DNA from 4 places in the Streptomyces sp. C11-1 genome. Region 4 is predicted to be linked to each of the others. Evidence: riboswitches for the same ligand, from Rfam matches in the RefSeq annotation. Region 4 holds a riboswitch; each other region holds the start of a gene.
The links. A riboswitch is a leader RNA that binds a small molecule or an ion and turns the genes downstream of it on or off. The one in region 4 is predicted to bind cyclic di-AMP.

Region 1: it holds a riboswitch for cyclic di-AMP, as region 4 does, so the genes downstream of both, RI138_RS20630 (C40 family peptidase) here and RI138_RS26240 (M23 family metallopeptidase) in region 4, are expected to answer to the same signal.
Region 2: it holds a riboswitch for cyclic di-AMP, as region 4 does, so the genes downstream of both, RI138_RS11815 (transglycosylase family protein) here and RI138_RS26240 (M23 family metallopeptidase) in region 4, are expected to answer to the same signal.
Region 3: it holds a riboswitch for cyclic di-AMP, as region 4 does, so the genes downstream of both, RI138_RS30955 (LysM peptidoglycan-binding domain-containing protein) here and RI138_RS26240 (M23 family metallopeptidase) in region 4, are expected to answer to the same signal.

The regions. Positions count from the first base shown of each region.
Region 1 covers NZ_CP134500.1:4,599,504-4,606,787, reverse strand. Annotated here, with positions in the region: gene pcrA (DNA helicase PcrA) at 1-1,725, opposite strand, end outside; cyclic di-AMP (ydaO/yuaA leader) riboswitch at 1,984-2,152, shown strand; gene RI138_RS20630 (C40 family peptidase) at 2,151-3,341, shown strand; gene RI138_RS20625 (hypothetical protein) at 3,456-4,067, opposite strand; gene RI138_RS20620 (hypothetical protein) at 4,121-4,474, opposite strand; gene RI138_RS20615 (C40 family peptidase) at 4,727-5,806, shown strand; gene RI138_RS20610 (LuxR C-terminal-related transcriptional regulator) at 5,829-6,524, opposite strand; gene RI138_RS20605 (PspC domain-containing protein) at 6,521-7,284, opposite strand, start outside.
Region 2 covers NZ_CP134500.1:2,690,277-2,697,560, forward strand. Annotated here, with positions in the region: gene RI138_RS11795 (Ppx/GppA phosphatase family protein) at 157-1,101, opposite strand; gene RI138_RS11800 (DUF501 domain-containing protein) at 1,098-1,637, opposite strand; gene RI138_RS11805 (FtsB family cell division protein) at 1,696-2,166, opposite strand; gene eno (phosphopyruvate hydratase) at 2,260-3,540, opposite strand; gene RI138_RS11815 (transglycosylase family protein) at 3,898-4,593, opposite strand; cyclic di-AMP (ydaO/yuaA leader) riboswitch at 4,599-4,753, opposite strand; gene RI138_RS11820 (transglycosylase family protein) at 5,044-6,111, opposite strand; gene RI138_RS11825 (cytochrome P450 family protein) at 6,287-7,284, opposite strand, start outside.
Region 3 covers NZ_CP134500.1:7,012,900-7,020,183, reverse strand. Annotated here, with positions in the region: gene RI138_RS30965 (SAM-dependent methyltransferase) at 1-605, shown strand, start outside; gene RI138_RS30960 (PucR family transcriptional regulator) at 682-2,199, shown strand; gene RI138_RS30955 (LysM peptidoglycan-binding domain-containing protein) at 2,277-3,131, opposite strand; cyclic di-AMP (ydaO/yuaA leader) riboswitch at 3,135-3,293, opposite strand; gene RI138_RS30950 (FAD-dependent oxidoreductase) at 3,776-5,137, shown strand; gene RI138_RS30945 (SpoIIE family protein phosphatase) at 5,222-7,284, opposite strand, start outside.
Region 4 covers NZ_CP134500.1:5,930,187-5,937,470, reverse strand. Annotated here, with positions in the region: gene RI138_RS26255 (bifunctional acetate--CoA ligase family protein/GNAT family N-acetyltransferase) at 1-159, opposite strand, end outside; gene RI138_RS26250 (HPr family phosphocarrier protein) at 333-614, shown strand; gene RI138_RS26245 (GntR family transcriptional regulator) at 794-1,501, opposite strand; gene RI138_RS26240 (M23 family metallopeptidase) at 1,723-2,538, opposite strand; cyclic di-AMP (ydaO/yuaA leader) riboswitch at 2,551-2,717, opposite strand; gene RI138_RS26235 (M16 family metallopeptidase) at 2,939-4,309, opposite strand; gene RI138_RS26230 (M16 family metallopeptidase) at 4,336-5,700, opposite strand; gene RI138_RS26225 (DNA gyrase/topoisomerase IV subunit A) at 5,967-7,284, shown strand, end outside.

The DNA of each region.
Region 1 (7,284 bases), 1.3 Mb from region 4:
GATGCGGGTCTCGTCCTGCGGGTCGGTGGATGCCTGGAGTTCGGCGAGATAGCCCGTGCGCTCCAGGACCGCTTCCAGCACGACGGCTGGGCCGGCGCCGGACTCGACGATCGTGCGCAGCTCCTCCATCAGCGTGTTGAACCGCTTGACGGCGTTGGCCGAGCGGGCGGCCATGCCGTAGGCCTCGTCGACGCGGCGCAGCGCCTGCGGGAAGGAGATCTTCTCGCGCAGCGAGAGGGCGTCGATCATCGCTTCGGCGCGGTCGCCGATGCCGCGCTTGGGCACGTTGAGGATGCGGCGCAGCGGGACGGTGTCCTCGGGGTTGGCGAGGACACGGAGGTAGGCCAGGACGTCCCGGACCTCCTTGCGCTCGTAGAAGCGCACACCGCCGACGACCTTGTAGGGCAGGCCGACGCGGATGAAGATCTCTTCGAAGACACGGGACTGGGCGTTGGTCCGGTAGAACACGGCGACGTCGCCCGCCTTGGCATCGCCCTTGTCGGTGAGGCGGTCGATCTCCTCGGCGACGAACTGGGCCTCGTCGTGCTCGGTGTCCGCGACATAGCCGGTGATGCGGGCGCCGCTGCCGGCGTTGGTCCAGAGGTTCTTGGGGCGGCGGCTCTCGTTGCGCTCGATGACCGCGTTGGCGGCGGAGAGGATCGTCTGCGTGGAGCGGTAGTTCTGCTCCAGGAGGATCGTCGTCGCGTCCGGGTAGTCCTCCTCGAACTGGAGGATGTTGCGGATGGTCGCACCCCGGAAGGCGTAGATCGACTGGTCCGCGTCGCCCACCACGCACAGCTCTGCGGGGGCGTCGTGCTCCCCGGCCGGGCCGACCAGCTCCCGTACCAGCGTGTACTGGGCGTGGTTGGTGTCCTGGTACTCGTCGACCAGGACGTGACGGAAGCGGCGGCGGTAGTGCTCGGCGACATCCGGGAAGGCCTGGAGGAGGTGGACCGTCGTCATGATGATGTCGTCGAAGTCCAGGGCGTTGGCCTCGCGCAGACGGGCCTGGTAGAGCGTGTACGCCTGGGCGAGGGTCTTCTCGAAGCCATCGGCAGCCTGCCCGGCGAAGGTCTCCTCGTCGATGAGCTCGTTCTTGAGGTTGGAGACCTTGGCGGTGAAGGACTTCGGCGGATAGCGCTTGGGGTCCAGGTCGAGGTCGCGGCAGACCAGGGCCATCAGGCGCTTGGAGTCGGCGGCGTCGTAGATCGAGAACGACGAGGTGAAGCCGAGCTTCTTGGACTCGCGGCGCAGGATGCGGACGCACGCGCTGTGGAAGGTCATGACCCACATGGCGTTGGCGCGCGGGCCGACGAGCTGCTCGACGCGCTCCTTCATCTCGCCCGCGGCCTTGTTGGTGAAAGTGATCGCGAGGATCTGCCCGGGGTGGACCCCGCGCTCGGCCAGCAGATGGGCGATGCGGTGGGTGAGCACCCGGGTCTTGCCGGAGCCGGCCCCGGCGACGATGAGCAGCGGGGACCCGGCGTGCACGACGGCGGCGCGCTGTTCGGTGTTGAGCCCGTCGAGCAGCGCGGCGGAGTCGATCACCGGGCGCGGGTGACCGTCGCGGTAATACCCGTCCCGGGGCGGCGGGGGCGCGTCGAAGACGCCCTCGAAGAGTCCCTCCGGCACCGCTTCGGGTGCGTGGTCCTCGGGGGGCGGCGGAGGGCCGTCCTCCGCGGGCTGGAGGCCGGTCAGGAAGCTGTCGTCAAAGAGGCTGCTCATCGCCTCCCGAGTCTAGGCGGCCGTACTGACAACCTTCCGCCGAAGTCCGGAAGGGGCCGTTCACACCGGCACACACGGACAGCGGACGTCCACGTTCCGTGAAGGAGTGCCCGGTCGGAGGGGGTGCGGGGCGCCTGATCCGCGAAGGTCACGAAAATGTATCGGGCATATCGCTCATCGTCCTTCCCAGCGGCGGGGCCGGTTGGCTAGCGTGCTCGGTCAGGTGATCCGTACCTCCCTGAGGCGAACCGCGCCTGACGGACACCTCCGCCGAATCCGGCCTGCCCTCGCGGCAGTTCGGAACCGGGGACCCACACGCAGAACCGGGGTGAATCGGTCCGTACCTCTCCCGTCCGGACCGTAGGACAGCCTTCCGTTCCCGTCCGAACCCGACAGCTAACCCGGTAGGCGGTCCACGGAAGGAGATGCCGGTCTTGGCATCGCATCGCAAGCCGCGCGCGAAAGTGCGCACCGCCACACCCGCCGTCGGGCTGACGACGGCCGCGCTGGCCTCCGTCACCCTGCTCTCCACGCAGAGCGCGACGGCCGCGCCCGCCGAGCCCAAGCCCGCCGTCGAGGAAGTCCAGAAGAAGGTCGACGCCCTCTACCGGCAGGCGGGCTCCGCGACCCAGGAGTACAACCGGGCCAAGGCCGCCTCCGCGGCCCAGCAGACGAAGGTCGACACTCTGCTCTCCGACGTGGCGAAGCGGGCCGAGAAGATCAACGAGGCGCGCCGGGCGCTGGGGGCGTATGCGGCGGCGCAGTACCGCAGCGGCGGCATCGCGCCCACGGCCACGTTCTTCCTGGCGGACGACCCGCAGGGGTACTTCGACCAGAACCAGCTGATGAGCCGGGTGACGGAACGCCAGCAGAAGGCCGTCGTCGACTTCCGTACGCAGCAGGCCTCGGCGGCGAAGAAGCGCGCGGAGGCGGTGAAGAGCCTGGAGACCCTTACCGAGACGCAGGCCACGCTCGCCGCCAGCAAGAAGGACGTGCAGACCAAGCTCACCGAGGCCCGGTCCCTGCTCTCCCGGCTGACCGCCGAGGAGAAGGCGCGGCTGGCTGAGCTGGAGCGCAAGAAGGAGGCCGAGGCCAAGGAGAAGGCGGAGAAGCTGGCCCGCAAGCAGGCCGCCGAGGCGAAGCAGCGGGCCGAGGCCGAGGAGAAGGCCCGCGAGGAGGCCGCGAAGGAGTCGGGCGGCGGTACGGGGGCGGGCTCCGGTACGGGTACGGGTACGGACTCCGGCACCGGCGCGGGCAGCGGTTACGCCGCCAAGGCGGAGAAGGTGCTGGCCTTCGCGCGCGCCCAGATCGGGAAGCCGTACGTGTGGGGGGCCTCGGGCCCGTCCTCGTACGACTGCTCGGGGCTGACGCAGTCGGCGTGGCGCGAGGCGGGCGTGGACCTGCCCCGGACGACCTGGGACCAGGTGAAGGTCGGCACCCGGGTCGCCACCTCCGACCTCCAGCCCGGTGACCTGGTCTTCTTCTACGACGACATCAGCCACGTCGGCATCTACAAGGGCGACGGGATGATGATCCACGCCCCGAAGCCGGGTGCGAACGTGCGCGAGGAGTCGATCTACTACATGCCGATCTACGGGAGCGTGCGCCCGGCGTAGCAGGGGGAAGCGGGGTGCCGGGTGCCCGGGGTGCCGGGGTGCGGGAGCCGGGGTGCCAGGGCGCCGGGAGCTGCCGCCACCACCCGGGCTCCCCTGTCGGTCCCGACGGCCCGGTCAGTGACCGCCCTGGTTCCTGACGCAGGGCCCCGTTCCGGGCTGGGGTTCGATGTAGGCCCCGTGCACGTTGCTCGTGATCCCGTCCTGCGACGCGTTTCCGGAGACGCAGGCGTTCCCCGTGTGGACGCTGTAGAACCCGTGGCCGACGTAGACGCCGTGCTCCTCGCCGCAGCCGAGGTTCTTCAGCGCCTTTTTGAGCCGCTCGTCGCTGAGGTCGCCCTCCCGCATGGCCTGTTCCAGCTCGCCCCGGATGAGCTCGGCCGAGGCCTCTCCCCGGGCGCGGGCCTCCTCGGTCAGCTTCCCCGCCATGCGGTACGCGTGGTTGTCGGCGTAGTTGGGGGGCATGTCCGGGTGGCCCTGACCCGCCTCCTGGCGGTCGCCGCCCTCGTCCGGGGCGGGAGCGGAGGAGGCGGGAATCTCCTCGGGCGTCCGGTCCGACCGCGCGCACAGCGGCCGGGGGCTGAAGGAGGGCTGGGGGCTCGCGGAGGACGCGGCGGCCGATGCGGCCGATCGCACCTCGCCGCCCTGTTGGGTCCCGCACGCCGTCAGTGTGGCGGCGACGAGGACAGCGGCGGCGGCGGAACGTCTGAAGGGAATGTGTATGGGCATGGACACAGCATCCCGCCCAGGGGCGCGCTCGTTTCGAGCGGGGATGCTCAGGCTCAGGTCCAGATCGTGGCGATGAAGACGTTGGCGGCAGTCAGCCCGCCGACCGCCGCGAACGCGCCCTTGTCGACCGTCTCGTCGTCCCGCTTGACGTAGACCAGGGCGAGGATCACGACCAGCAGGGCGAGCTTGATGCCGATCTTGACGTTGTTCACGGCCTGGTCGTCTGCCTGGTTGAGGCCGACCAGAACCATGCCGGTGACAAGCATGGTCAGCGCGCCGTGCAGCATGGCGGGGGTGAAGCGGGCGGCGCCCGCCCCCATGGCCTTCATCTGCGTCAGGAAACCGCCCAGCAGGGAGGCGATGCCGATGATGTGCAGGGCGACGAAGACCTTGATGAGTACGTCCATGGCTCCGGAGCCTAGCCATGGCGAAGGTTTCACCTTTCAGTGAGGCGAACCTTCCTTGCGTACTTCCCCATGAGTGATCCCGATGGACTGAACCTGATCATCTTGAATGGCCCTGATCATCCGTGAACGAAGAAACGTCACATCAGGGCAATAGCTGTCATGCCGACTCTTTTCTCCGCGCCCGGATTAGCGTCCATCCCGGACCCCGTCGGCATCCCCCGGCGGGCAGCCGACAGGAAGGATGCCGCCCCCGTGGCAGCGCACCGCAGGTCAGCTCACCGAAAACCCAAGCAGCGCCCGCTCACCGGCCCTGCTGCCCGCACCGCGGCCACCCTGGCGCTCGCCGGGGCCGCAACCGCCGGATCGGTCACCGGGGCCGGGGCCGCCCCCGCCGAACCGGCGGCCCCCACCGCCACCCAGGTCCGGGCCAAGGTCGACCGGCTGTACCACGACGCCGAGGTCGCCACCGAGAAGTACAACGGGGCGAAGGAGAAGGCGGCTGCCGCCACCCGCAGCCTGGACGCCCTCACCGACGAGGCGGCCCGCCGCACCGGCCGCCTCAACACCGCCCGCAACGCGCTCGGTTCGCTGGCGACCGCCCAGTACCGCAGCGGAACGCTCGACCCGGCCGTACAGCTGGCGCTCTCCTCCGACCCCGACGCCTACCTGGAGCGTGCGGCCTTCCTCGACCGGGCGGGCGACCGCCGGCGGGGTGTGCTCAACGGCATCCGGCGGCAGATCTCCCAGATCTCCCAGGTGAAGGCCCGCGCCGACCGGGAGGCCGAGCGGCTCGCCGCCCGCCGCGCCGAACTGCACGAACACCGCACCGCGATCCGCACCAAACTGGCCGACGCCCGCAGGCTCCTGGACACCCTGACCGCGGACGAGCGCGCCGCGTACGAACGTTCCGCCGACGCCCGGCACGGCGGCGTCCCCGCCCACGCCGACCGCTCCACCGCCCGCACCTCCGTCGCCGCACCCAACTCCCGTGCCGCCCGGGCCATCGCCTTCGCCCACGGCGCGATCGGCAAGCCGTACGTCTGGGGCGCGACCGGCCCGAACGCCTTCGACTGCTCGGGCCTGACCCAGGCGGCGTGGAAGGCGGCGGGCGTCAGCCTGCCGCGGACCACCTACACCCAGATCAACGCCGGACAGCGAGTGCCCCGCTCCCAGCTGGCCCCCGGCGACCTGGTCTTCTTCTACTCCGGGATCAGCCATGTCGGCCTCTACATCGGCGGCGGCCGCATGATCCACGCCCCGCGCCCCGGCGCCCCGGTCCGCATCGCGCCCATCGACCAGATGCCGTTCGCGGGCGCGACCCGGGTGGCGTAAGCCCGTAACAGGCAGCGGCGCCTCAGACCAGGCGTCGCGCCGTCGCCCACCTCGTCAGCTCGTGCCGGTTGGAGAGCTGGAGCTTGCGGAGCACCGCCGAGACATGCGACTCGACCGTCTTCACCGAGATGAACAGCTGCTTGGCGATCTCCTTGTACGCGTAGCCGCGCGCGATCAGCCGCAGCACCTCGCGCTCGCGCTGGGTGAGGCGGTCCAGGTCCTCGTCGACCGGCGGGGCGTCCGTGGAGGCGAAGGCGTCCAGGACGAAACCGGCCAGGCGGGGCGAGAAGACCGCGTCGCCCTCCTGGACCCGGAAGACGGAGTCGACCAGGTCGGTGCCGGTGATCGTCTTGGTGACGTAGCCCCGCGCCCCGCCCCGGATGACCCCGATGACGTCCTCCGCGGCGTCCGAGACGGACAGGGCGAGGAAGCGGACCGGGTCCTCGGCGGCGCTCATCAGGGGGGCGCAGCGACGCAGCACCTCGACGCCGCCGCCGCCCGGGAGGTGGACGTCGAGGAGGACGACCTCGGGGCGGGTCGCGGTGATGACGGTGACCGCCTGGTCGACGTCGGCGGCCTCACCGACCACCTCGACGCCGGTCTCCTCGGTGCGGCCGATCTCGGCCTGCACCCCGGTGCGGAACATCCGGTGGTCGTCGACGAGCACGACCCGTACCCGCCGCTCCGGGCCCCCGGTGGCTTCGGTGTTCTCGGTCATTCGCTCGCCCTCTCCATCTCCAGCTCGACCTCGGTGCCCCCGCCGGGCACCGAACGCAGCCGGGCGCTGCCGCCGTTGCGCTGCATCCGGCCGATGATTGATTCTCGTACGCCCATGCGGTCCCCGGGAACCTCGTCCAGGTCGAAGCCCGGACCCCGGTCCCGTACGGACACGAAGACCGTACGGCCCTCGACCTCCGCGAAGACCTGCACGGCGCCGCCCTCGCCACCGTACTTGGCGGCATTCACCATCGCCTCGCGCGCGGCCTGCATCTGCGCGCTCAGCTTCTCGTCGAGCGGGCAGTCGCCGACCACGACGACTTCCAGGGGCACGCCGTGTTTGTCCTCGACCTCGGCGGCGGCCCGCTTGACCGCCTCGGCCAGGGTCTCCGGTTCGTCGTCCTCGTCCTTGCCGGTGCCCTCGGGGTTGTAGAGCCAGTTGCGCAGCTCGCGCTCCTGGGCGCGGGCGAGGCGTCTGACCTCGCCGCCGTCGTCCGCGTTGCGCTGGATCAGGGTGAGGGTGTGCAGCACCGAGTCGTGAACATGGGCGGCGACCTCGGCCCGCTCCTGGGCGCGGATGCGCATCAGGCGCTCCTCGGAGAGGTCCTGGGTCATCCGCACCAGGTAGGGGCCCGCGAGCAGGAAGATGCCGGTCAGCACGGCGATGGCGGCGGTGAGCACGTTGCCCAGCTGGGCCGCCGAGCCGCGTACGACGAGGAACACGGCTAGGCCGAGGCCGACCAGGGCCACTCCGGCGAAGC
Region 2 (7,284 bases), 3.2 Mb from region 4:
GGAACATGTCCGGAACCGTTCGTTACGGCCCTGCGGGCGACCCGTACGGCCCGCGAGAGGCCGAACTGCACCCGACAGGGCCGAATTCCTTGTGAAGAAGTTCACGAACTTCCTCGCGGCGCAGGTGGCCGAGCGGTTGAGAGCGGTCGGCCCGGGTCAGCCCGCCGCACTCCAGGCGATGCCGTCGAGGATGTCGTGCTCGCTGACGACGACCTCGTGGGCGCCGGTCCGCTCCATCACCGCGAGCAGGACGAGCGCCCCGGCCCCGATCACGTCGACCCGGCCCGGGTGCATCACGGGGATCGCGGCGCGCTCCTCGTGGGTCGACCGGAGCAGATGCTCGGTGATCGCGCGGACCTGGCCGCGGGTGATCCGGGAGTGGTGGATGGCCTCGGAGTCGTACTCCCCCAGCTCCAGCGCGATCCCGGCGACCGTGGTCACGGTGCCCGCGAGGCCGACGAGCGTCGCCGCCTCGGTGAGCGGCACGCTTCCGGCGGCGAGGTCGAGCGCGGCGTCCACGTCCGCACGGATCGCGGCGACCCGCTCGGGCGTCGGCGGGTCCACCACCGCCCCGTCCGCGACCAGGTGACGCTCGGTCATCCGGACGCAGCCGATGTCCACGGAGCGGGCCGCTGCCACCGTCTCGGAGCCGAGGACGAACTCGGTGGAGCCGCCACCGATGTCGACGACGAGATACGGCTTCGCCAGGTGGTCGCCGCCGGCCAGCTCCTTGGTCGCCCCGTCGAAGGAGAGCTGGGCCTCCTGGTCGCCGGTGATCACCTCGGGCTCGACGCCGAGGATGTCCAGGACACCGGCCACGAACGCGTCGCTGTTCTCGGCGTCCCGGGAGGCGGAGGTGGCGACGAAGCGGACGCGTTCCGCGCCCAGCTCCTTGATCACGGCGGCGTACTCCCGGCAGGCCGCGAACGTCCGCTCCAGCGCCTCGGGGGCGAGCCTGCCGGTCCGGTCGACACCCTGGCCCAGGCGGACGATCGTCATCCGCCGGTCCAGCTCGGTGAACGTGCCGGTCGCGGGGTCCGCGTCGGCGACGAGCAGCCGGATGGAGTTCGTACCGCAGTCGACGGCGGCGACCCGGGTCATGCGTCCGGCCCCTCGGAGTCGGTGCACGGGGTGACGCACGGGCCCTTGGCCCACCACTCCGGCAGCATCGCGATGGCCTCGTCGCCGAGCGGGTTCACCCCGGGCCCGGCCGCCAGCGAGTGGCCGACCAGGACGTGCAGGCACTTGACCCGGTCCGGCATGCCGCCCGCGCTCGGGAAGCCCTCCAGGACCTCGATGGCGTCGCGGCGGGTGATGTAGTCCTCGTGCGCGGCCCGGTAGGCCTCGGCCAGCTCCGGGTCGGTCTCCAGACGGGCCGTCATCTCCTTCATGACCCCGTTGGCCTCCAGCGTGCCGATCGCCGAGGCCGCCCGGGGGCAGGTCAGGTAGTACGTCGTCGGGAACGGCGTGCCGTCCTCCAGACGGGGCTGGGTCTCCACCACGTCCGGGTTGCCGCACGGACAGCGGTGCGCGATGGCGCGCAGGCCACGCGGCGGACGGCCGAGCTGCTGCTGGAACGCGGCGATGTCCGCGTCGGTGGGCTTGGTGGACTCGGTCTGCGGAGGGGGCGTTTCCATGCCTGCCTTGGTTCTGCTCGGAAGCTCGTCGGAGGGGAGGTCGGATGAAGTAGGTACGTCAGTCGCGGTCGGCGCTGTCCACGCCGTCCCAGAGGTTCGTGTGCCAGGGGCGGTCGTTCGCCCCCGGCTCGCCACGGCGGTCCTTCGCCGCGTCGGGGTCGGCCACGGTGTAGCCGGTCTCCCCGGGGAGTACGTAATGGAGGTGCTGGCGGGCCAGCCGCATGATGTACGCGTCGTCCTGGAGCCGCGCCTTCTCGTCCCGCAGCTCCTCGGTGCGCCGCTCCGCCTGCCGCGAGAGCCGCTCCTGCTCGGCGATCTCGTCGCGCTGGGAGACGTACTGCCGCATCGGGTAGGCGAGCGCCACCACCAGGGAGCAGACGATCAGCGCGAGGAACGCGGCCCGGCCGGTGAGCCGGGAGCGACGGGCCTGACGGCGGCTCTGCGAGCGGTACACGCGGGCCGCGGTCTGCTCGCCGAGCAGGCGCAGCCTGGTCGCGGTGGAGAACCGGTCGCGGTTCTTCCCGGCCATGTCTCCCGCCTCCCCGTTACGCACGTCCGTCCCCGCACACGGTACGGGACCGGGTGCGGGGACGGGCGGAGGCTACCGTCTCGGGGCTACGGGTCAGCCCTTGAAGCGCGGGAAGGCGGAGCGGCCCGCGTACACCGCGGCGTCGTCGAGGATCTCCTCGATGCGCAGCAGCTGGTTGTACTTGGCGACGCGGTCCGAGCGGGCCGGGGCACCGGTCTTGATCTGGCCGCAGTTCACGGCGACGGCGAGGTCGGCGATGGTGACGTCCTCGGTCTCGCCGGAGCGGTGCGACATCATGCACTTGAAGCCGTTGCGCTGGGCCAGCTCGACGGCGTCCAGGGTCTCGGTCAGCGAACCGATCTGGTTGACCTTGACGAGCAGGGCGTTGGCGGAGCCCTCCTCGATGCCACGGGCCAGGCGCTCCGGGTTGGTGACGAAGAGGTCGTCGCCGACGATCTGGACCCTGGAGCCGATGCGGTCGGTGATGATCTTCCAGCCCGCCCAGTCGTCCTCGTACAGCGGGTCCTCGATGGAGACCAGCGGGTACGCGGAGACGAGCTCCTCGTAGTACTCGGTCATCTCGGCGGCCGAGCGGGACTTGCCCTCGAACTCGTAGACGCCGTCCTTGTAGAACTCGGAGGCGGCCACGTCGAGCGCGAGCGCCACGTCACGGCCCGGGACGTAGCCGGCCTCCTTGATGGCCTCGACGATGAGGTCCAGGGCGGCGCGGTTGGACTCCAGGTTCGGGGCGAAGCCGCCCTCGTCGCCGAGTCCGGTGGACAGGCCCTTGGTCTTGAGGACCTTCTTCAGCGTGTGGTAGATCTCCGCACCCCAGCGCAGGGCCTCGGAGAAGGACTCCGCGCCGATCGGGGCGATCATGAACTCCTGGATGTCCACGTTGGAGTCGGCGTGCGAGCCGCCGTTCAGGATGTTCATCATCGGAACGGGCAGCAGGTGCGCGTTCGGGCCGCCGAGGTAGCGGAAGAGCGGCAGGTCGGACGCCTCGGAGGCGGCGTGGGCGACGGCCAGCGAGACGCCGAGGATGGCGTTCGCGCCGAGCGAGGCCTTGTTCTCGGTGGCGTCCAGGTCGAACATCGCCTGGTCGATGAGGCGCTGCTCGGTGGCGTCGTACCCGACGAGCTCCGGGCCGATCTGCTCGATGACGGCGAGGACGGCCTTCTCGACACCCTTGCCCTGGTAGCGGTTGGGGTCACCGTCGCGAAGCTCGATGGCCTCGAACGCACCGGTGGAGGCGCCGGACGGAACGGCAGCACGACCCGTACTGCCGTCGTCGAGGCCAACCTCGACCTCGACCGTGGGGTTCCCCCGGGAGTCGAGGATTTCCCTGGCTACGACGACGTCGATGGACGGCACGAGGCATCTCCTTCTGGGATATGACACTGGTTGTGCAGGGTCACTGTGGCCTTGCGACACGAGCCTAACCGGCCCGGCCGCGTGAGCCGGCCGACCGCCCGCCTCCTGGGACGAAAAAGGACCCAAGGACCCGCATGACGGGACAAAACTCCAAAAATCTACTGAGCAGTAACAAGTACTGCCGGCAAGCTGCCGACAAGAGGTGAACGCATCCGGCCCCTGGCGCACGCCGCACCCGCGCCCCGCACGCCCAAAGACCCCGGCCCGGCGCGCACGGGGGTGAGCGCGCCGGGCCGGGGAGCCGTGCGAGGGAGGGGGCCGCCGGACATCCTCCCTCCGGGGAGGAGAGACGGCGTTCTACTTCAGGTGGAGCTGCTGACCCGGGAAGATCAGGTCCGCGTCCTCGACGATGTCGTCGTTGAGCTTGAAGAGCTTGCTCCAGCCGCCCTTGACGTCTTCCTTCTCGGCGATGCTGCTCAGCGTGTCGCCGGGCTTGACCTCGTACTCGCCATCACCCTTCTTGACCTTCTCGCCGGTCGGGGTGGTGACGGTCTCCTTGCTCTCGGCCTTCTTCTCGGCCTGCGGAGCGGTGCGCTGCTCGCTGCGCGTGGTGGGCTGCTCGGCCTGGCGCTCGGGCTGCGCCTGGCCGGAGCCGGTGTTCACACCCGGGTCCACACCGTCGTTGGTGAGACCGCCCGCACCGGCGCAGGCCCAGGCGCCCGGGCCCTGCATGTCGAGGAGCTTCTCGGCGGTGGCGATCTGCTGGCCCTTGGTGGCCAGGTCGGCGCGCGGGGCGTACTGCGTACCTCCGGCGGCGGCCCAGCTGGACTGCGAGAACTGGAGCCCGCCGTAGTAGCCGTTGCCGGTGTTGATGGACCAGTTGCCGCCGGACTCGCACCGGGCGACGGCGTCCCAGGTCTCGACGGAGGCCGCGGAAGCGCTGGTCGCACCCATCAGCGGGACGGCGACGGCGGCACCGGCGACACCCGCGAGGGTGGCGAGACGGACGGCCTTGGACGGGCGGCGGTGCTTGCCCTTGCTGTTCAGCAGCATGGAACGAATCTCCTCACCGACGCCTACGAGGTGAGCTGTCGGGTTCGGGCTGATGAGTTGCCCGGTCGCGCGGCTCGCACGACTTCACCCCAAGCCGGTCCCGTACGGATCCGGCGGCCTACCTTGGTTCCCCCGCTCCTGCCTACGGCGCTTACGCGTCTGTTCCCCTCGACCGACGGCAGGATTCGGCGTGACGGTCGACGGGGCCCGCGGTGCGAGCGGTTCCGACCGTAAACACAGGCAACCCCGACATTCAAAGATGGACATAGGGGGCAATAAGCCCGAACTCGCCAGGAGCGGCAGACCGTTTCCGCAGGTCGGAGGCGATGCGTGCGGACGAGCCGGGCGAGCTGGGTCAGTTGAAGCAAAGAGACCCATGTCTCACTTACACAAAAGTGGACATAGGCCTCTGAACTGCCCGGGATTTCGGGGCGTTTTCCCGAATTTGAATCAGTTGGCGGCGGGCTCCCCCGCGGCCTCGGAAGCACCCTGCCCCAGCCCCACGTCCAGGCTCTGACCGGGGAGGATCAGGTCCGGGTCGGAGCCCAGGAGGTCCTTGTTGGCCTCGTACAGACCGGTCCAGCCCTGGGGAAGTTTCTGTGCGTCAGCAATCGCCCAGAGGTTGTCCCCGGGCTGCACGACGTAGTCACCGGCGGCCGCGCCGCCGTCCCGCACGTCGCCCTCGCCCCGCGAAGCGTGCCGGCCGGACTCACGGGGGCCGCCCCCGCCCGCGGCGTCGGCCTCCTCGGGCGCGGGGGCGCCCCGGTGCTTGCCGCCGGCCTCGCGCTCGTCGCCCGTCGAGGCGTCGGGGGCGGTGGAGGGCTCCGAGGCGTCGGGCACCTCGGACGCCGGCGGGGCGGAAGGGGTCGTCGAGGGGGCGGGGTCACCGCTCTCCTCCCCCGCACCGCCGTCGCCGTCACCCTTGGCGGCGTCGCCCGCACCGGCGGACGCATCAGGCGTATCGCCCTTACTTCCCTTATTGCCCTTGTCGTCCTTGTCGTCCCCGTCGCCCCTGCCGCTTCCATCAGCCTGGTCGACCGTGTTCGATTCACCCGTCTCGCCGGATGCGTCCGTCCCGTCGGTCGGGGCTGACGTCGGCTCACCCGAGGGCGCGGTGCCCGGGTCGACTCCCGGCAGGCTGCCGTCCACCGCGAGGCCAGAGATCACCGCGCAGCTCGGCCAGGCCTTCGCCCCCTGGTCGTCCAGGACCTTCTCGGCGACGGCGATCTGCTGCGAGCGACTGGCGAGGTCGGCCCGGGGCGCGTACGTGGTGCCGCCGTACGCCGACCAGGTCTCCTGCGAGAACTGGAGCCCGCCGTAGTAGCCGTTGCCGAGATCGGCGCTCCACATGCCGCCGCTCTCGCACTCCGCGACCCGGTCCCAGGTGGCGGACTCGGCCGCGTGTGCGCCGCTCGCGCCGAGCAGCGGGATGGCGATGGCCGATCCCGTGACGCCTGCGGCGACGACGATGGCGGGTGCCTGGCGAGGGCGGCGGTGTCTGCCGTTCGCGGAGCCCATGGGTATGCCTTCCGTGCGACTGACAAGCGAGTGACTTGAGCACCGCGCCGCGGGAATCCGCGCATGCACGGTGCGCAAGTGACGCGTGGGCAACATGCGACCGACGCGTCGAACCGTGAACCTAGCGGGACTCGAACGCATGTCACAAGTCGATGCAGCGCAGATCACGTGAAAGTCACAGAGTTGACAGCGAGTCACTTTTTCCGAGACGGCTTCCGGGCTCGAACTCGACCGGGAGAGTCCGCAGTCCACGCATGATCAGGCCGCCACGCCAACGCAAATCGGCAGGTTCCGCCGCAAGTCGCAGGCCAGGAAGCCGCTTCAGCAGCGTGGCCAGTGCGGCCTGGCCCTCCAGCCGGGCCAGCGGCGCTCCCAGACAGTAGTGGATGCCGTGCCCGTAACCGAGGTGCTGATTGTCACTCCGCGCGAGGTCCAGAGTGTCCGGTTCCGCGAACCGCTCCGGGTCCCGGTCGGCGGCCGCCAGCACCACCAGTACGGGATCTCCGGCGGCGATCTCCTGCCCGCCCAGGGTCAGCGCCTCGGTGGCGTACCGCCAGGTCGCGAGCTCCACCGGCCCGTCGAACCGGAGCAGTTCCTCGATCCCGGTGGCCAGCAGTCCGCTCTCCCCCGCGTCCAGGGAGGCTTCCAGCCGGGCGCGCTGCTCGGGGTGGCGCAGCAGGGCGTAGGTGCCGTTCCCGATGAGGTTGACCGTCGTCTCGAACCCGGCGAAGAGAAGGATGAACGCCATCGCCGCGGCCTCGTTCTCCGTGAGGTGCTCGCCGTGGTCGCTGGCCCGGATCAGCCCGGAGATCAGGTCGTCGCCCGGATTCTCCCTTTTACGGTGGATGAGTTCGGCGAGATAGCCGCGCATCTTCTTCACCGACCGCGCCACCCCGCCACGCGGACCGCCGCCGTGCCGGATCATCATGCCCGCCCAGTCCCGGAAGTCGTCCTGGTCCTCGCGCGGGACGCCGAGCAGATCGCAGATGGCGTAGATGGGGAGCGGGAAGGCGAAGTCATGGATCAGATCGGCCTCCCCCTTCTCGACGAAGTCGTCGATGAGCCGGTCCGTCAGCTCCTGCACCCGGGGAGCGAACTCCGCGACCCGGCGCGGGGTGAACGCCTTGGACACGAGCCGGCGCAGCCGGGTGTGGTCCGGCGGGTCGATGTTCA
Region 3 (7,284 bases), 1.1 Mb from region 4:
CCCACCTCGCCCGGGACGCCGGGATACGGCAGTTCCTGGACGTCGGCGCGGGCCTGCCCACGGCGAACAACACCCACGAGGTCGCCCAGCGCATCGCCCCGGAGTCGCGGATCGTCTACGTCGACCACGACCCCCTCGTACTGCTGCACGTCCATGCCCTGCTGACGTCCAGTCCCGAAGGCGCGACCGCGTACGTCGAGGCGGACATGCGCGACACGGACACCGTCCTGGCCGGGGCCGCCGAGACCCTGGACCTGACACGGCCGGTCGCCCTGGTGATCTCGGACGTGCTCGGGCACATCGTGGACTGGGACGACGCGCTGTCCCTGGTACGGCGGCTGGTGGAGCGGCTTCCCTCGGGCAGCTACCTCTCGCTCTCGCACTCCACCGCCTCGGACGAGGCGCACCGCGCCGTGCAGGACGAGTACAACTCCTCCGGCGCCATCCCGTACATCTTCCGGGAGCCGGAGACGACGATCGCGTTCTTCGACGGGCTGGAGATGGTGGAGCCGGGGATGGTGTCCTGGCCGAACTGGCGGCCCGACGCGAACACCGGCACCACCACGGCCCGGGCCGGGTGGGGGGCCGTCGCCCGCATCCCGTAACCCCTGTCCGCAACCGCCGCGCCGCGCACCGGGATGGGCCGGTGCGCGGCGCGCTCGGCCCGCAGAGGCGTACAGCATGAGCACCAGAGGTACGGCAGAGCCCTTCGAAGCCGATCCGTTCCGCCCCCGCGATACGCGGGAAGCCGCGGCGGACCGGCTCCTGCGGGCCGCTATGCGCTCCGGTGCGCACCTGATCAGCGAGGCCGCCACCCTGATCAACGGCTCGGCGGTGCTGGCCGACCCGATCGCCGGAGCCGTTTACAGCACCCCCGCCATCGCGGCCGCCACCGGCGTCCGGGCCGCGTCCCACCCGCAGGACCACCCGCACCACGTCCTGCGCCCGGCGGCCGGGGCCGTCCTCGTCCTGCACCCGGCGCCCGTCGTCCGCGCCGAGCACACCGCCCTCGTCGCCACCACCACCGCGGCCCTGCTGGAGGTCCGGGGGCAGCGCGCCGCCGAACTGCGCGCCGAGCAGATGCGGCTGCACTCCACGCTGCTCCGGCTGCTCCTTGGCGGCCACACCACCGCCGTCACCGACACCCTGGGCGCCGACGGCCTCACGCATGTCACGGTCTACCGGCTCACCGGCCCCGACGTACCCACCGCCCACCAGGTCCTCTGGCGCGCCGCCCGCCCCTCCCTCGCCGGGCACAGCGGCTCCTGCGCCCTGATCGGCGAGCTGGACGGCGAGCTCCTGGTCGCCGAACTCCACCGCGGCCAGGACAACGGGCGGATCCTCCGCCTGGTCTCCCGGGTCAGCGAACGCCACCACCTCCTCGCGGGCCTCGCCGGACCGCTCCCGCTCGCGGACATGCCCACCGCGCACGCGGACGCGGCCGCCGCCCGGCACAGCGCCACCCCCGCCCGCCGTGTCGTCCCCGCCGATGCCGTGGGCGCCACGCAGCTCGTGCGCCTCCTGGACCCCGGCTCCTACAGCCGGTGGGCTGCCGCCGTCCTCGGCCCGCTCACGCCGCAGCACCGGCACCTGCTCCTGGTGTGGCTGCGCACCGGCAGCACCCCGCGCGCCGCCGCCGCGCTCGGCCTCTCCGCCGGTACCCTCCGCACCCGGCTGCGCGAGCTGACCGCCCTGCTCGGCACGGACCTCGACGACGCCACCGTGCGGGCCCATCTGCTCCTCGCCCTGCGCGCTCCCGCCTCCGGCGACCACCCCGGCCACGGTCACGACGGCGGGCAGGAGGGCTCGGGCCGGACGCCGCCGGGAAGCCCAGCGACCGCAGGCCCGTACGGTCCGGCCCGGCTGAAGACCCTGCCCGCCGGAATCCTCGACACCGCCCCCGCCCTCGCCTGGGCCACCGCTCTGGTCGGCGGTCTCGAACCGCACCTGCGGATCGCGCTGGCCTGCTGGCTGCGCCACCACGCGAAGACCGCGCCCGCCGCGACCGAACTGCACGTCCACCGCACCACTCTGACGGTCTGGCTCGCCCAGTGCGCCGAGCACCTCGACCGGAACCTCGATGACGCCGCCGTCCGCGCCGAGCTCCACCTGGCTCTCGAAACCACCGCGGCCACCGACGGCGCGGACGACCCGCGGGCCCTGCCCCGGCGCGGCGGCCGCACCTACCGGCGTACCTGACGGCGGGAGCGGGAAACGGCGGAAGGCGGTGCCACCCCGCGAACGGGTGGCACCGCCTTCCGGTCTCCGCGCCTCGGTCAGTAGGCGCCGAAGACGTTGTCGATCGAGCCGTAGCGGTCGGCGGCGTAGTTGCACGCGGCGGTGATGTTGGCGACCGGGTCGTAGCTGTCGGTCGAGGTGCCGGGCACGTGGTAGGCCTGGAAGGTCGGGTCGATGACCTGGAGCAGGCCCTTGGACGGGGTCCCCTTGGCGGCGTTGGAGTCCCAGTTGTTGATGGCGTTCGGGTTGCCGGAGGACTCGCGCATGATGTTGCGGTGGATGCCGTCGTAGCTGCCGGGGATGCCGCGCTCGGCCATGATCGCCAGCGACTCCTTGATCCAGCCGTCGAGGTCGTTCGTGTACGCGGTCGGCTTCTCGGCGGCCGGGGCGGCCTTCGCCACCGGGGCTTCGGCGCGCTCGGAACGGTCGGCGCGGTCAGCCGACTCACCGCGGGCGGCGCTCGCGGAAGCCTTGCCGGGCTTGTTCTCCGACGGGGCGGCAGCCTTGGCGCCGATGGTCAGCGTGAGACCCGGGTGAATGAGGTCGGGATTACCGCCGATGACCTTCCGGTTCCCTTCGTAGAGCTTCTTCCAGCCGCCACTGACGGAGTATTCGCGGGCGATCTTGGAAAGGCTTTCCCCGGCCGCCACGGAATGCTTGGCGGGCGCGGCCTTCGCGGTGGCCCCGGAAGCGGCCTTGGCTGCGGAATTCACCTGGGCGGCCACGGAGACCGGGGCCACGGCCTGCTGCTGGGCGGCCGGGGCGGGGGCCGCGAAGGCGGTGGTGGCGCCGATCACCGGGAGGGCGAGAACGGCTCCGCCTGTGGTCACGGCGGCGAGGCCGCGACTCAGCGAGGTGGACTTGGGACGGCGGTGCTTACCCTGTGCGGGCATGGGGAATTTCCTCTCCGGCGCCTGCGAGGTGAGCTGTCGGGTTCAGACGGGAGATGTCTGGCCGCATGGGCATGCGACTTCACCCCAAGCCGTTCCGGTAACGGTTCGGCGACTTACCTGGGTCCCCCGCTCCTGCCGTACGTGAGTGGGTTTCGGATTCCCGGACGGCGGCAGGATTCGGCGTTCCATCCGGATTGACGGTGACGGTAGGCGAGAAACGCCGAACAGAACAAGCCCCGCATTCCGCATTGCTGTTTTTCCGCATGATCGAAACAGAGGATTTCCGTCGAGGGCCGCACCGTCACCGCGTCAACTTTCTTCGCGCAGAAGGGAACCGAACCCTCCGGATCACCGTCCGCGCCCCACGACGTGACGCTCACCACGTCCACCGGAGATGGCGAAAACACGGGCAGGCAAAAGCCTCAAGCACCCCAATGAGCCTTTTATGGATGAGAGTTTCTAAAAGAGGTAAATCGACCATATCGACATGACGAAATGGACTTATCGGGCACACTGGCCAGGGCCGGTCGAAGGGCTCGCCGGGCGATCGCTTACGGTGTGGGGTGGAGACTAGTAAGCCAACCCTTACCTCCGACGTACGCTGTACCTGCCCGCGTTCGCCCGCCCCGAAGGAACACCACGCCATGACACGCCCCGTCCGCGTCGCCATTGTCGGAGCCGGCCCCGCCGGTATCTACGCTGCGGACGCGCTGCTCAAATCCGAGGTCTGCCAGGACCCGGGGGTCTCCATCGACCTCTTCGAGCGCATGCCCGCGCCCTTCGGCCTGATCCGTTACGGCGTCGCCCCCGACCACCCCCGGATCAAGGGCATCGTCAAGGCCCTCCACCAGGTGCTGGACAAGCCGCAGATCCGCCTCTTCGGGAACGTCAGCTACCCGAACGACATCGGCCTGGACGACCTGCGCTCGTTCTACGACGCCGTGATCTTCTCCACCGGCGCCGAGGCCGACCGGGCGCTCGACATCCCCGGCATCGAACTGGACGGCTCCTACGGCGCGGCCGAGTTCGTCTCCTGGTACGACGGTCACCCCGAGGTCCCCCGCACCTGGCCGCTCACCGCGGAGAAGGTCGCCGTCCTCGGCGTGGGCAACGTGGCGCTGGACGTGGCCCGGGTCCTGGCCAAGACGGCGGACGAGCTGCTGCCCACCGAGATCCCGGACAACGTGTACCAGGGCCTCAAGGCGAACAAGGCGCTGGAGGTGCATGTCTTCGGTCGGCGTGGCCCGGCGCAGGCCAAGTTCAGCCCGATGGAGCTGCGGGAGCTGGACCACTCCCCCAACATCGAAGTCATCGTCAACCCCGAGGACATCGAGTACGACGAGGGCTCCATCGCGACCCGCCGGGAGAACAAGCAGGCCAACATGGTCGCGCAGACCCTGGAGAACTGGGCGATCCGCGATGTCGGCGACCGCCCGCACAAGCTGTTCCTGCACTTCTTCGAGTCCCCCGTCGAGATCCTCGGCGAGGACGGCAAGGTCGCGGCGCTGCGCACCGAGCGCACCGAGCTGGACGGCACCGGCAATGTCCGGGGCACCGGAGAGTTCACCGACTGGGACGTCCAGAGCGTCTACCGCGCCGTCGGCTACTACTCGGAGGAGCTGCCCAAGCTCCCCTTCGACGTGGCCTCCGGCACCGTCCCGCACGAGGCGGGCCGGGTCATCTCCGGGGACGAGCACATGGCCTCGGTCTACGTCACGGGCTGGATCAAGCGCGGTCCGATCGGCCTGATCGGCCACACGAAGGGCGACGCAAACGAGACGGTGGCCTGCCTCCTGGAGGACCGCGCCGCCGGTCGGCTGCCCGAGCCGGCTACGCCCGCCCCCGAGGCCGTCGAGGCCTTCCTGGAGGACCGGGGCGTGCGGTACACGACCTGGGAGGGCTGGCACAGGCTGGACGCGCACGAGCAGGCGCTCGGCGCGGCCCAGGGCCGGGAGCGGATCAAGGTCGTGGAGCGCGAGGGCATGCTGAAGGCCTCGGGCGCCTGATCGCCGGCCGGGCACCTCGGGCGCCGGACCTGACCGGCGGCCGGGCACGTCCCGGCGGACACCGCCCAGCCCTGGCCGGGGCCCTCACCGGTCCCGACCGGGGCTGACGTCCGTCCGGGCCGGACTCGGGGCCGCCGTGCCGTCATCCGTGCGGGGCCGGCCCCGGGCCTCGGTCGTGCGCCCCGGCTCCGCACCCCGGAACGTCCGCCACAGGTCCGGTCCGGGGGTGTGCGCCTCGGCGGGCCGACGGACCGCCGAGGTCCCGGCCCAGCGGGCGGCCAGCAGGATCGCGATGTCGTCGGGGCGGTCGATGGCCGCTCGTGCCTCCCCGATGACCTGGTCGGCCGTTTCGGCCAGCGGGACGGCGCCGATGCGTTCGACGGTGGCGCGCAGCCGCTCGATCCCCTCGTCGATGTCGGTACCGGGGCGTTCGATCAGGCCGTCGGTGAAGAGCGCGAGCATGGCGCCCGGTTCGAGCCGCATCTCGGTGACCGGATAGGCCGCCTGCCCGTCGATCCCGAGCACGATGCCGCCGGGCAGGTCCAGCACCTCCGTCCGGCCGTCGGGCCGTCGCAGCACGGGCTGCGGATGCCCCGCCCGTACGACACGGGCCACCCCGGTCGCCGGGTCGAGGGCCACGTAGCAGCAGCTGGCGAACTGGCCCGGGTCGAGGTCGATGAGCAGCCGGTTCGTCCCGCTCATCACCTCCTGCGGATCATGGTTGCTCAGCGCGAACGCCCGGACCGCACTGCGGAGTTGACCCATCGTCGCGGCGGCGGCGACGCCGTGGCCCTGAACATCGCCGATGATCAGGGCGAGTTCGTGACCGGTCTCGATGACGTCGTACCAGTCGCCGCCCACTTCCATGCCCTGGGTGCCGGAGAGATAGCGCCCCAGCGTGTCCACCCCGTCGACCTCCGGCAGCCGGTGGGGCAGCAGGGCGTCCTGGAGTCCGCGGGCGAGGGCCGACTCACTGTCGTAACGCTGGGCGCGCTGGAGCGCCTGCGCGATGAGCCCGGCCAGCGCGGTCAGGACCGTGCGCTCCTCCGGACTGAAGCCGCGGGGCCGGTCGAAGCCGAGGATGCAGGAGCCCACCGGCCGCCCCGAGGCGATCAGCGGCAGGAAGGCCCGGGCCCCGACGTCCGCGTCCATGGGGATGCCCGGGTAGGCCTCGGCCAGGCGCTGCATGGACTCGAAGAAGATCGGGCGGCCGGTGGTCAGGGTCTCCACCCCGGGAATCCTGACGTCGAGCCCGACCCCGTCGAAGCGGTCGAGGAAGCCCTTGGGAAACCCCGTCTCCCACGCCAGGTGCAGATGACGCTCGTTCAGTAGATAGATGGCGAGCTGGCGGCCGCCGAACGCGGGCAGCAGTTCCTCCGTGACCACCGCGGAGACCTGACGGGCCGTGACCGCCTCGGTCAGCGCGATGGCGAGGGCCACCGGTCGGTAGAGCGCGGAGGAGCGGTCGGCGGTGGAGCCGATGCCCAGGCCCGGTGCGGTGACGGATCCGGGGGCGTAGGCCGGCCGGTCGGTCGCCTGGAGGACGACGCTCACCCCGTCGTGGCCCGGATACAGGGAGACGGACAGCCATCGGGAGGGCGGGCGGCGGGCGAGGAAGTGGACGGGCTCGTCGGCGATCAGGGCGGCCCGGTAGTGGTCCTCGTACGCCTCGTGCCCGAACCACGGCAGGGCCTGCCACACCAGGCGGCCGACGAGCTCCGTGCGGGAGTGGCCGAGCAGCTCTTCGGCGAGGCCGTTGGCGTAGGTGATCCGGCCGAGCCGGTCCAGGGAGAGGACGCCCCGGGGCAGCCGGTCGGCGGCCTCCGGCACGACGGGGCCCGCGCCCAGGTCCACCAGGAACCCGGTCAGATGGCTGGAGTCCGCGTCGCCCTGCGGATGGGTCCAGCGGCCGGAGAGCTCCAGCAGATGGGACCGGCCGTCGGGGCCGCGCAGCCGCATGCGGCGGACGACCGGTTGTGCCGACTCCACCGTCTGCCGGGCCAGGGCCCACAGCCCGTACACGTCCTCGGGGACCAGCCGTGCGGCCAGCGCGTCGACGGTGCCGGGAAAGGCTGCGGGCTCGAAGCCGAGGATCGCGCACAGTTCGTCGTCGGCGGCGACCTGCCCGGAGTGCAGGTCCCAGTCGA
Region 4 (7,284 bases):
CGACTCGTCGGACACCTGCTCGTAGAAGCTGACAAGTCGCTCGGCGTCGTCCGTGGTGATCGGCCTGATGCGCGCGGTGCCACCGTCGCGGAGCACCACGTCCGCTTCCCAGTGGTCGGGGTACGCGTGATGCGGACTCTGCTCCGGCGTGGGCTGCATGGACAAAGCCTACGGCGGGCATCCCGGTCGCGGAGGGATCGGTGCCGGGGCAGTCTGATGAGGCCCGGCCGAGGGCGGCCGGGGCGCGGTGACCGGACGGGAGGCCGGGCACAGCACTGCGCACCGCATGAGAGACTGGTCTAGACAACCGTTGATATGTGAAGGGCAGAACCATGGCTGAGCGCCGCGTAAACGTCGGTTGGGCCGAGGGCCTGCACGCCCGCCCCGCTTCCATCTTCGTCCGTGCCGCCACGGCGTCCGGCGTCCCGGTGACGATCGCCAAGGCCGACAGCAGCCCGGTGAACGCCGCCTCCATGCTCGCCGTGCTCGGTCTGGGTGCGCAGGGCGGCGAGGAGATCGTCCTCGCGTCCGACGCGGATGACGCCGAGGCCGCTCTGGACCGGCTGGCGAAGCTGGTCGCCGAGGGGCTGGAAGAGCTTCCCGAGACCGTCTGACCCGTCCCGCCCGCCCCACGGGCGATCCGTCCGCCCCCACCGGACGGAAATACGTGAGAGCCGCGACCCCTTGCCGGGGCTGCGGCTCTTTCGCTTTCCGGAGATATCCGCGCACCGTGAATTCGGGCAGCACGAATACCGCCCTCCGTAATTACTCCCCTTTGTATACGGCGCGATTGTTAATGACGGGCACTCGCGATGTTTACGCCAGGTTGCGAAGTGCTCACCCGGGACCCGGCGGAGGCGCGGCGCCCGGGCCGGTCCGGGCGGCGGAGCCGGTGGGCCGCCGCCGCGCGTTCCGCATGCTGGGCGGTGAGCGCCCTGGCCCGCTCGGCGTCGCCCCGTGCCACGGCGTCCACGATGGCGCCGTGCTCGGCCCAGGAGTCGGCCGGGCGGACCGGCTGTTCGACCGCGTACATCCAGGCGGTCTTGTGCCGGAGCTGGGTGAGCAGCGCGATCAGGCCTGGGCTGCCGGAGGCCTGGGCGAGGGTCTCGTGGAACCAGCCGCCCAGCGAGCGCAGATCCTCGCCCTCGCCCCGGCGGGCCCGCTCCTGACCGAGTCTCACCAGCCCGCGGAGCACCTTGAGGTGGGCGTCCGTACGGCGCTGGGCGGCGCGCGCGGCACCCAGCGGCTCCAGGAGCATCCGCACCTCCAGCAGGTCTGCCGCCTCCTGCTCGGTGGGCTCGGCGACACAGGCGCCGGCGTGTCTGCGGGTGACGACGAAGCCCTCGGACTCCAGGGTGCGCAGCGCCTCGCGGACCGGGACGCGGGAGACCCCGTACCGCCGGGCCAGCAGCTCCTCGGTGAGGCGGCTGCCGCGCTCGTAGACACCGGAGACGATGTCGTCACGGATTGCCGTGCATACCGAATGCGCGGGAATGCGCATGTCCGAACCTCCGCCTTAATCCCCGCGAAACGCGGCCGCCCGACGTCTGTTCCGTGACTCTATTGCAATCCGCCGGAATTTCCGACGGCAGGCCGGAATCCATGGATATCCACTGGCCGAAGAAGGCCTGTTGCACAACCCGGTACGAGGGATTCCGCCGGAATTGCCGAAGGCCCCGGCGGGGAGCCGGGGCCTTCGGGAAGCGGGGTGCGCGGGTGGGGTCAGACGTTCAGACCGTGGGAGCGCAGGTAGCCGACGGGGTCCATGTCGGAGCCGTAGTCGGGGGTGGTCCGGGCCTCGAAGTGCAGGTGCGGGCCGGTGGAGTTGCCGGTGGAGCCGGACAGGCCGATCTGCTGACCGGAGGCGACGCTCTGGCCGACGGAGACGCCGATCGAGGAGAGGTGGCCGTACTGGGTGTACGTGCCGTCCGCCATCCGGAGCACGATGTTGTTGCCGTACGCACCGCCCCAGCCGGCCTCGACGACCGTGCCGGCGCCGACCGCGACGACGGAGCTGCCGGAGGGGGCCATGAAGTCCACGCCGGAGTGGCTGCCGGATGACCAGAGCGAACCGCCCGCCTTGTAGCCGGTGGTGACGTGGGATCCGGCGACCGGGAGGTGGAAGGCGTTCAGGCGGGCGCGCTCGGCGGCGCGGGCGGCGCGGGCCTTCTCCTCGCGGATCTCCTTGGCGCGGGCCTCGGCCTTGCGCTCGGCCTCCGCCTTCGCCTTGGCCTTGGCGGCCTCGGCCTTGGCTTCGGCGGCGGCCTTGGCCTTCGCCTTGGCGATCGCTTCGGCCTGCTGCTGCTGCGCCTCCGCCTGGGCGTCGATCTGCTCGGCGAGGGTGGCGTCGAGGGCGATGGTCTGGGTGAGGCCGGTGTCGACGACCTTGGGCGCCTCGGCGTCCGCGGCGAGGGCCGGAGAGGCCAGCGAGCCGAGGACTCCGGTGGTGGTCAGAGCCGCGATTCCGGCGGCCTGGGCGCTCCGGCGCGTGAGGCGGCTCGGGGCACGGTGCTTCCCGGTGGCACGGGTGAACGCCATGAAGAGGCTGATCCTTTCCTTCCCTCTCGCCTACCGGGTTAGCTGACGGGTTCGGAGCAGGAAGGTCTCCTACGGATCGCCGCGCCGGGTGTGGCGCGGATCTCCGATTCACCCCAGGGACTGCGTGGGTCCCCGGCTCCCCAGGCTCGCGCCTGACGGGGACTCGGCGATCGCTGCCCGGCGCCGCGGATGCGGCATACGGGTGACGGACAGCGGAGCCGACGCTAAGCGGGCCGCCTTCCCATCACCAAACGGACAAGGGGATTTGTCGCACATCCCACAGGGCAGACAGGCAACTTATCCACCAAAGTTGATGAACTGCCCTAATCGGGCAAAAGGGAGGACCCCGACGAACTATTGTTCGCCGAGGTCCTGTTTGCCCCGTTACAGTGCGCTTGCGTCAGCCGGTGACGACGGACACCTCTCCGATGCCGAGCGCCTTTACGGGCTCCGCGATCTGAGCGGCATCCCCCACCAGGACCGTGACCAGCCGGTCCACCGGGAAGGCGTTGACGACGGCGGCGGTCGCCTCCACCGTGCCCGTCTCGGCGAGCCGGGCGTAGAGGTGGGCCTGATAGTCGTCGGGGAGGTGCTGCTCGACCTGGTCGGCCAGGGTGCTCGCGACGGAGGCGGCGGTCTCGAACTTCAGCGGGGCGACGCCCACCAGGTTCTGCACGGCCGTCTCGCGCTCGGCGTCGGTCAGCCCCTCGGCGGCCAGCGTCCGCAGGACCTTCCAGAGGTCCTCCAGCGCCGGTCCGGTGGACTCGGTGTCCACCGAGCCGCTGATCGCGAGCATGGCCGCGCCGCCCGAGTCGGGGCCGCTGGAGCGCAGCACCTGGGCGAAGGCGCGCACACCGTAGGTGTAGCCCTTCTCCTCGCGCAGGACCCGGTCCAGCCGGGAGGTGAGGGTCCCGCCCAGGCAGTACGTGCCGAGCACCTGTGCGGGCCACACGCTCTCGTGCCGGTCGGCGCCGATCCGGCCGATCAGCAGCTGGGTCTGGACCGCGCCGGGGCGGTCCACGATGACCACACGGCCGGTGTCGTCCGCGGTGATCGGCGGGACCGGGCGGGCCTGGCCCGCGTTGCCCGACCAGTCGCCGAGGGTGTCGGCCAGCAGCTCGTCCAGGTCGATGCCGGTGAGGTCACCGACGATCACGGCGGTCGCGGTCGACGGGCGGACGTGGGCGTCGAAGAAGGCACGCACCGCGGCCGCGTCGATCCGGCGCACCGTCTCCTCGGTGCCCAGACGCGGGCGGGACATCCGGGCGGTGGCCGGGAAGAGCTCCTTGGAGAGCTGCTTGGCAGCGCGCCGGGACGGGTTGGCCTGCTCGTGCGGGATCTCGTCGAGGCGGTTGCCGACGAGGCGCTCGATCTCGCTCTCGGCGAAGGCCGGGGCTCGCAGCGCCTCGGCGACCAGACCGAGGGCCTTGGCCAGCCGGGAGGCCGGGACCTCCAGGGAGACCCGGACACCGGGGTGGTCGGCGTGCGCGTCCAGGGTGGCGCCGCAGCGCTCAAGCTCGGCGGCGAACTCCTCGGCGCTGTGCTTGTCGGTGCCCTCGGACAGCGCCCGCGACATGATCGTGGCCACGCCGTCCAGGCCCTCGGGCTCGGCCTCCAGCGGCGCGTCCAGGAAGATCTCCACGGCGACGACCTGCTGGCCGGGGCGGTGGCAGCGCAGCACGGTCAGCCCGTTGGGCAGGGCGCCTCGCTCGGGTGCGGGAAAGGCCCACGGCCGGGCGGTGCCCGGGGTCGGCTGCGGGTGGTAGTCCATGGCTACTCCAGTCACGGCGGCGTCGCTCACTTGTCCGCCCCCTCGGGTGCTTCGGTGCCTGCCGTGTCCTCGACGGCCCCGTCGTCCTCGGCCGGCTCGATGGGCTCGTAGACCAGCACCGCCCGGTTGTCGGGGCGCAGGGCCGCCCGCGCCGCCTCGCGCACCTCCTCCGCGGTGATGTCCAGGACTCGTCCCACGGCGCTCAGGGCGAGCTGCGGGTCGCCGAACAGGACCGCGTAGCGGCACAGTTCGTCGGCGCGGCCCGCAACCGTCCCCAGGCGGTCCAGCCACTCGCGCTCCAACTGGGCCTGCGCGCGCTCCATTTCCTCCGGGGTGGGCCCCTCGGCGGCGAACCGGGCCAGCTCCTCGTCGACCGCGGCCTCGATCTGCTCCACCTCGACCCCGCCGGAGGTCTTCACATCCAGCCAGCCCAGCGAGGGCGCACCGGCGAGCCGCAGCAGCCCGAAGCCTGCCGCCACCGCCGTACGGTCGCGGCGGACCAGGCGGTTGTGCAGGCGGGAGGACTCGCCGCCGCCGAGCACGGTCAGCGCCAGGTCGGCCGCGTCACAGGCGCGGGTGCCGTCGTGCGGGAGGCGGTAGGCGGCCATCAGCGCACGCGCCGGGACCTCTTCGTGGACCACTTCGCGCAGCTGCTCGCCGATGATCTCGGGCAGGGTGCCGTCGCGCGGCGGCTGCTTGCCGTCGTGGGACGGGATGGAGCCGAAGTACTTCTCGACCCAGGCGAGGGTCTGCTCGGGGTCGATGTCCCCGACGATGGAGAGCACCGCGTTATTGGGCGCGTAATACGTACGGAAGAACGCGCGGGCGTCCTCCAGGGTGGCCGCGTCCAGGTCGGCCATGGAGCCGATCGGGGTGTGGTGGTACGGGTGGCCCTCGGGGTAGGCGAGGGCGGTGAGCTTCTCGAACGCGGTGCCGTAGGGCACGTTGTCGTAACGCTGGCGCCGTTCGTTCTTGACGACGTCGCGCTGGTTCTCCATGGACTCCTCGTCGAGCGCGGCGAGGAGGGAGCCCATACGGTCGGCTTCCAGCCAGAGGGCCAGCTCCACCTGGTGGGTGGGCATGGTCTCGAAGTAGTTGGTCCGCTCGAAGCTGGTCGTCCCGTTGAGCGAGCCGCCGGCCCCCTGGACGAGCTCGAAGTGGCCGTTCCCCTTGACCTGGCCCGAGCCCTGGAACATCAGGTGCTCGAAGAGGTGAGCCAGGCCGGTGCGTCCCTTGACCTCGTGGCGTGAGCCGACGTCGTACCAGAGGCAGACCGCGGCGACCGGGGTCAGATGGTCCTCGGAGAGCACCACACGCAGGCCGTTGGCCAGGCGGTGCTCGGTCGCTGTCAAGCCGCCGGAGCCGGCCTGTGCGGTGGCCGTGTGACCCATGGGCATGTACGTCCCTTCGATCGCGATACTGGACTTCCTGACCGGTACTTCCTGCCAGACCTGCCACTCTAAGCAAGCGCACCGGCACCTGGCGAAGTTCCCGTTCCGCGGAAGTTTCCGTCGATGGTGCCTCAGGCCGCGCCGCCTCGGACCGCTTCGGACGGGTCGAGGTCCGCGTTGTCGGTGCGGCGGTCCACAATGGTCCGCATCAGTACCCCAGGTTGTCCGATCAGAATCCGTGTATCCGAGAAGGAGTCGCAGCCGCGATGGCCCGCCGTAGCATGAAGACCCCGCCGCCGGACGACTTCGAGGAGAAGATCCTCGACATCGACGTCGTCGACGAAATGCAGGGCTCCTTCCTTGAGTACGCGTACTCGGTGATCTACTCCAGGGCCCTGCCCGACGCCCGCGACGGCATGAAGCCGGTGCACCGGCGCATCGTCTCCCAGATGAACGAGATGGGGCTGCGCCCCGACCGCGGCTATGTGAAGTGCGCCCGCGTCGTCGGCGAGGTCATGGGCAAGCTGCACCCCCACGGCGACGCGTCGATCTACGACGCCCTGGTGCGGATGGCGCAGCCCTTCTCGATGCGGCTGCCCCTGGTCGACGGCCACGGCAACTTCGGCTCCCTCGGCAACGACGACCCGCCGGCCGCCATGAGGTACACCGAGTGCCGGATGGCCGACGCCACGTCGTTGATGACCGAGGCGATCGACGAGAACACCGTCGATTTCCAGTCGAACTACGACGGTCAGGAGCGCGAGCCGGTCGTCCTGCCGGCGGCCTACCCCAACCTCCTGGTCAACGGGGTGTCCGGGATCGCCGTGGGCATGGCGACCAACATGCCCCCGCACAACCTGGGCGAGGTCATCGCCGCGGCCCGGCACCTGATCAAGCACCCGGGCGCCGACGTCGAGACGCTGATGCGTTTCGTCCCCGGCCCCGACCTGCCCACCGGCGGCCGGATCGTCGGCCTGTCCGGCATCAAGGACGCGTACACCGCGGGCCGCGGCACGTTCAAGATCCGTGCCACCGTCTCCGTGGAGAACGTGACGGCCCGCCGCAAGGGTCTCGTCGTCACCGAACTGCCCTTCACCGTCGGCCCGGAGAAGGTGATCGCCAAGATCAAGGACCTCGTCTCGGCGAAGAAGCTCCAGGGCATCGCGGACGTGAAGGACCTCACCGACCGGGCGCACGGACTGCGCCTGGTCATCGAGGTGAAGAACGGCTTCGTGCCGGAAGCGGTGCTGGAGCAGCTCTACAAGCTGACGCCGATGGAGGAGTCCTTCGGCATCAACAACGTGGCGCTGGTCGACGGCCAGCCCCTCACTCTCGGGCTCAAGGAGCTGCTGGAGGTCTATCTCGACCACCGCTTCGAGGTCGTGCGCCGCCGCAGCGAGTTCCGCCGCACCAAGCGCCGCGACCGGCTGCATCTGGTCGAGGGTCTCATCGTCGCGCTGCTCGACATCGACGAGGTCATCCGGATCATCCGGGACAGCGACAACTCGGCGCAGGCGAAGGAGCGTCTGATGGCGCACTTCTCGCTGAGCGAGATCCAGACGCAGTACATCCTGGACACCCCGC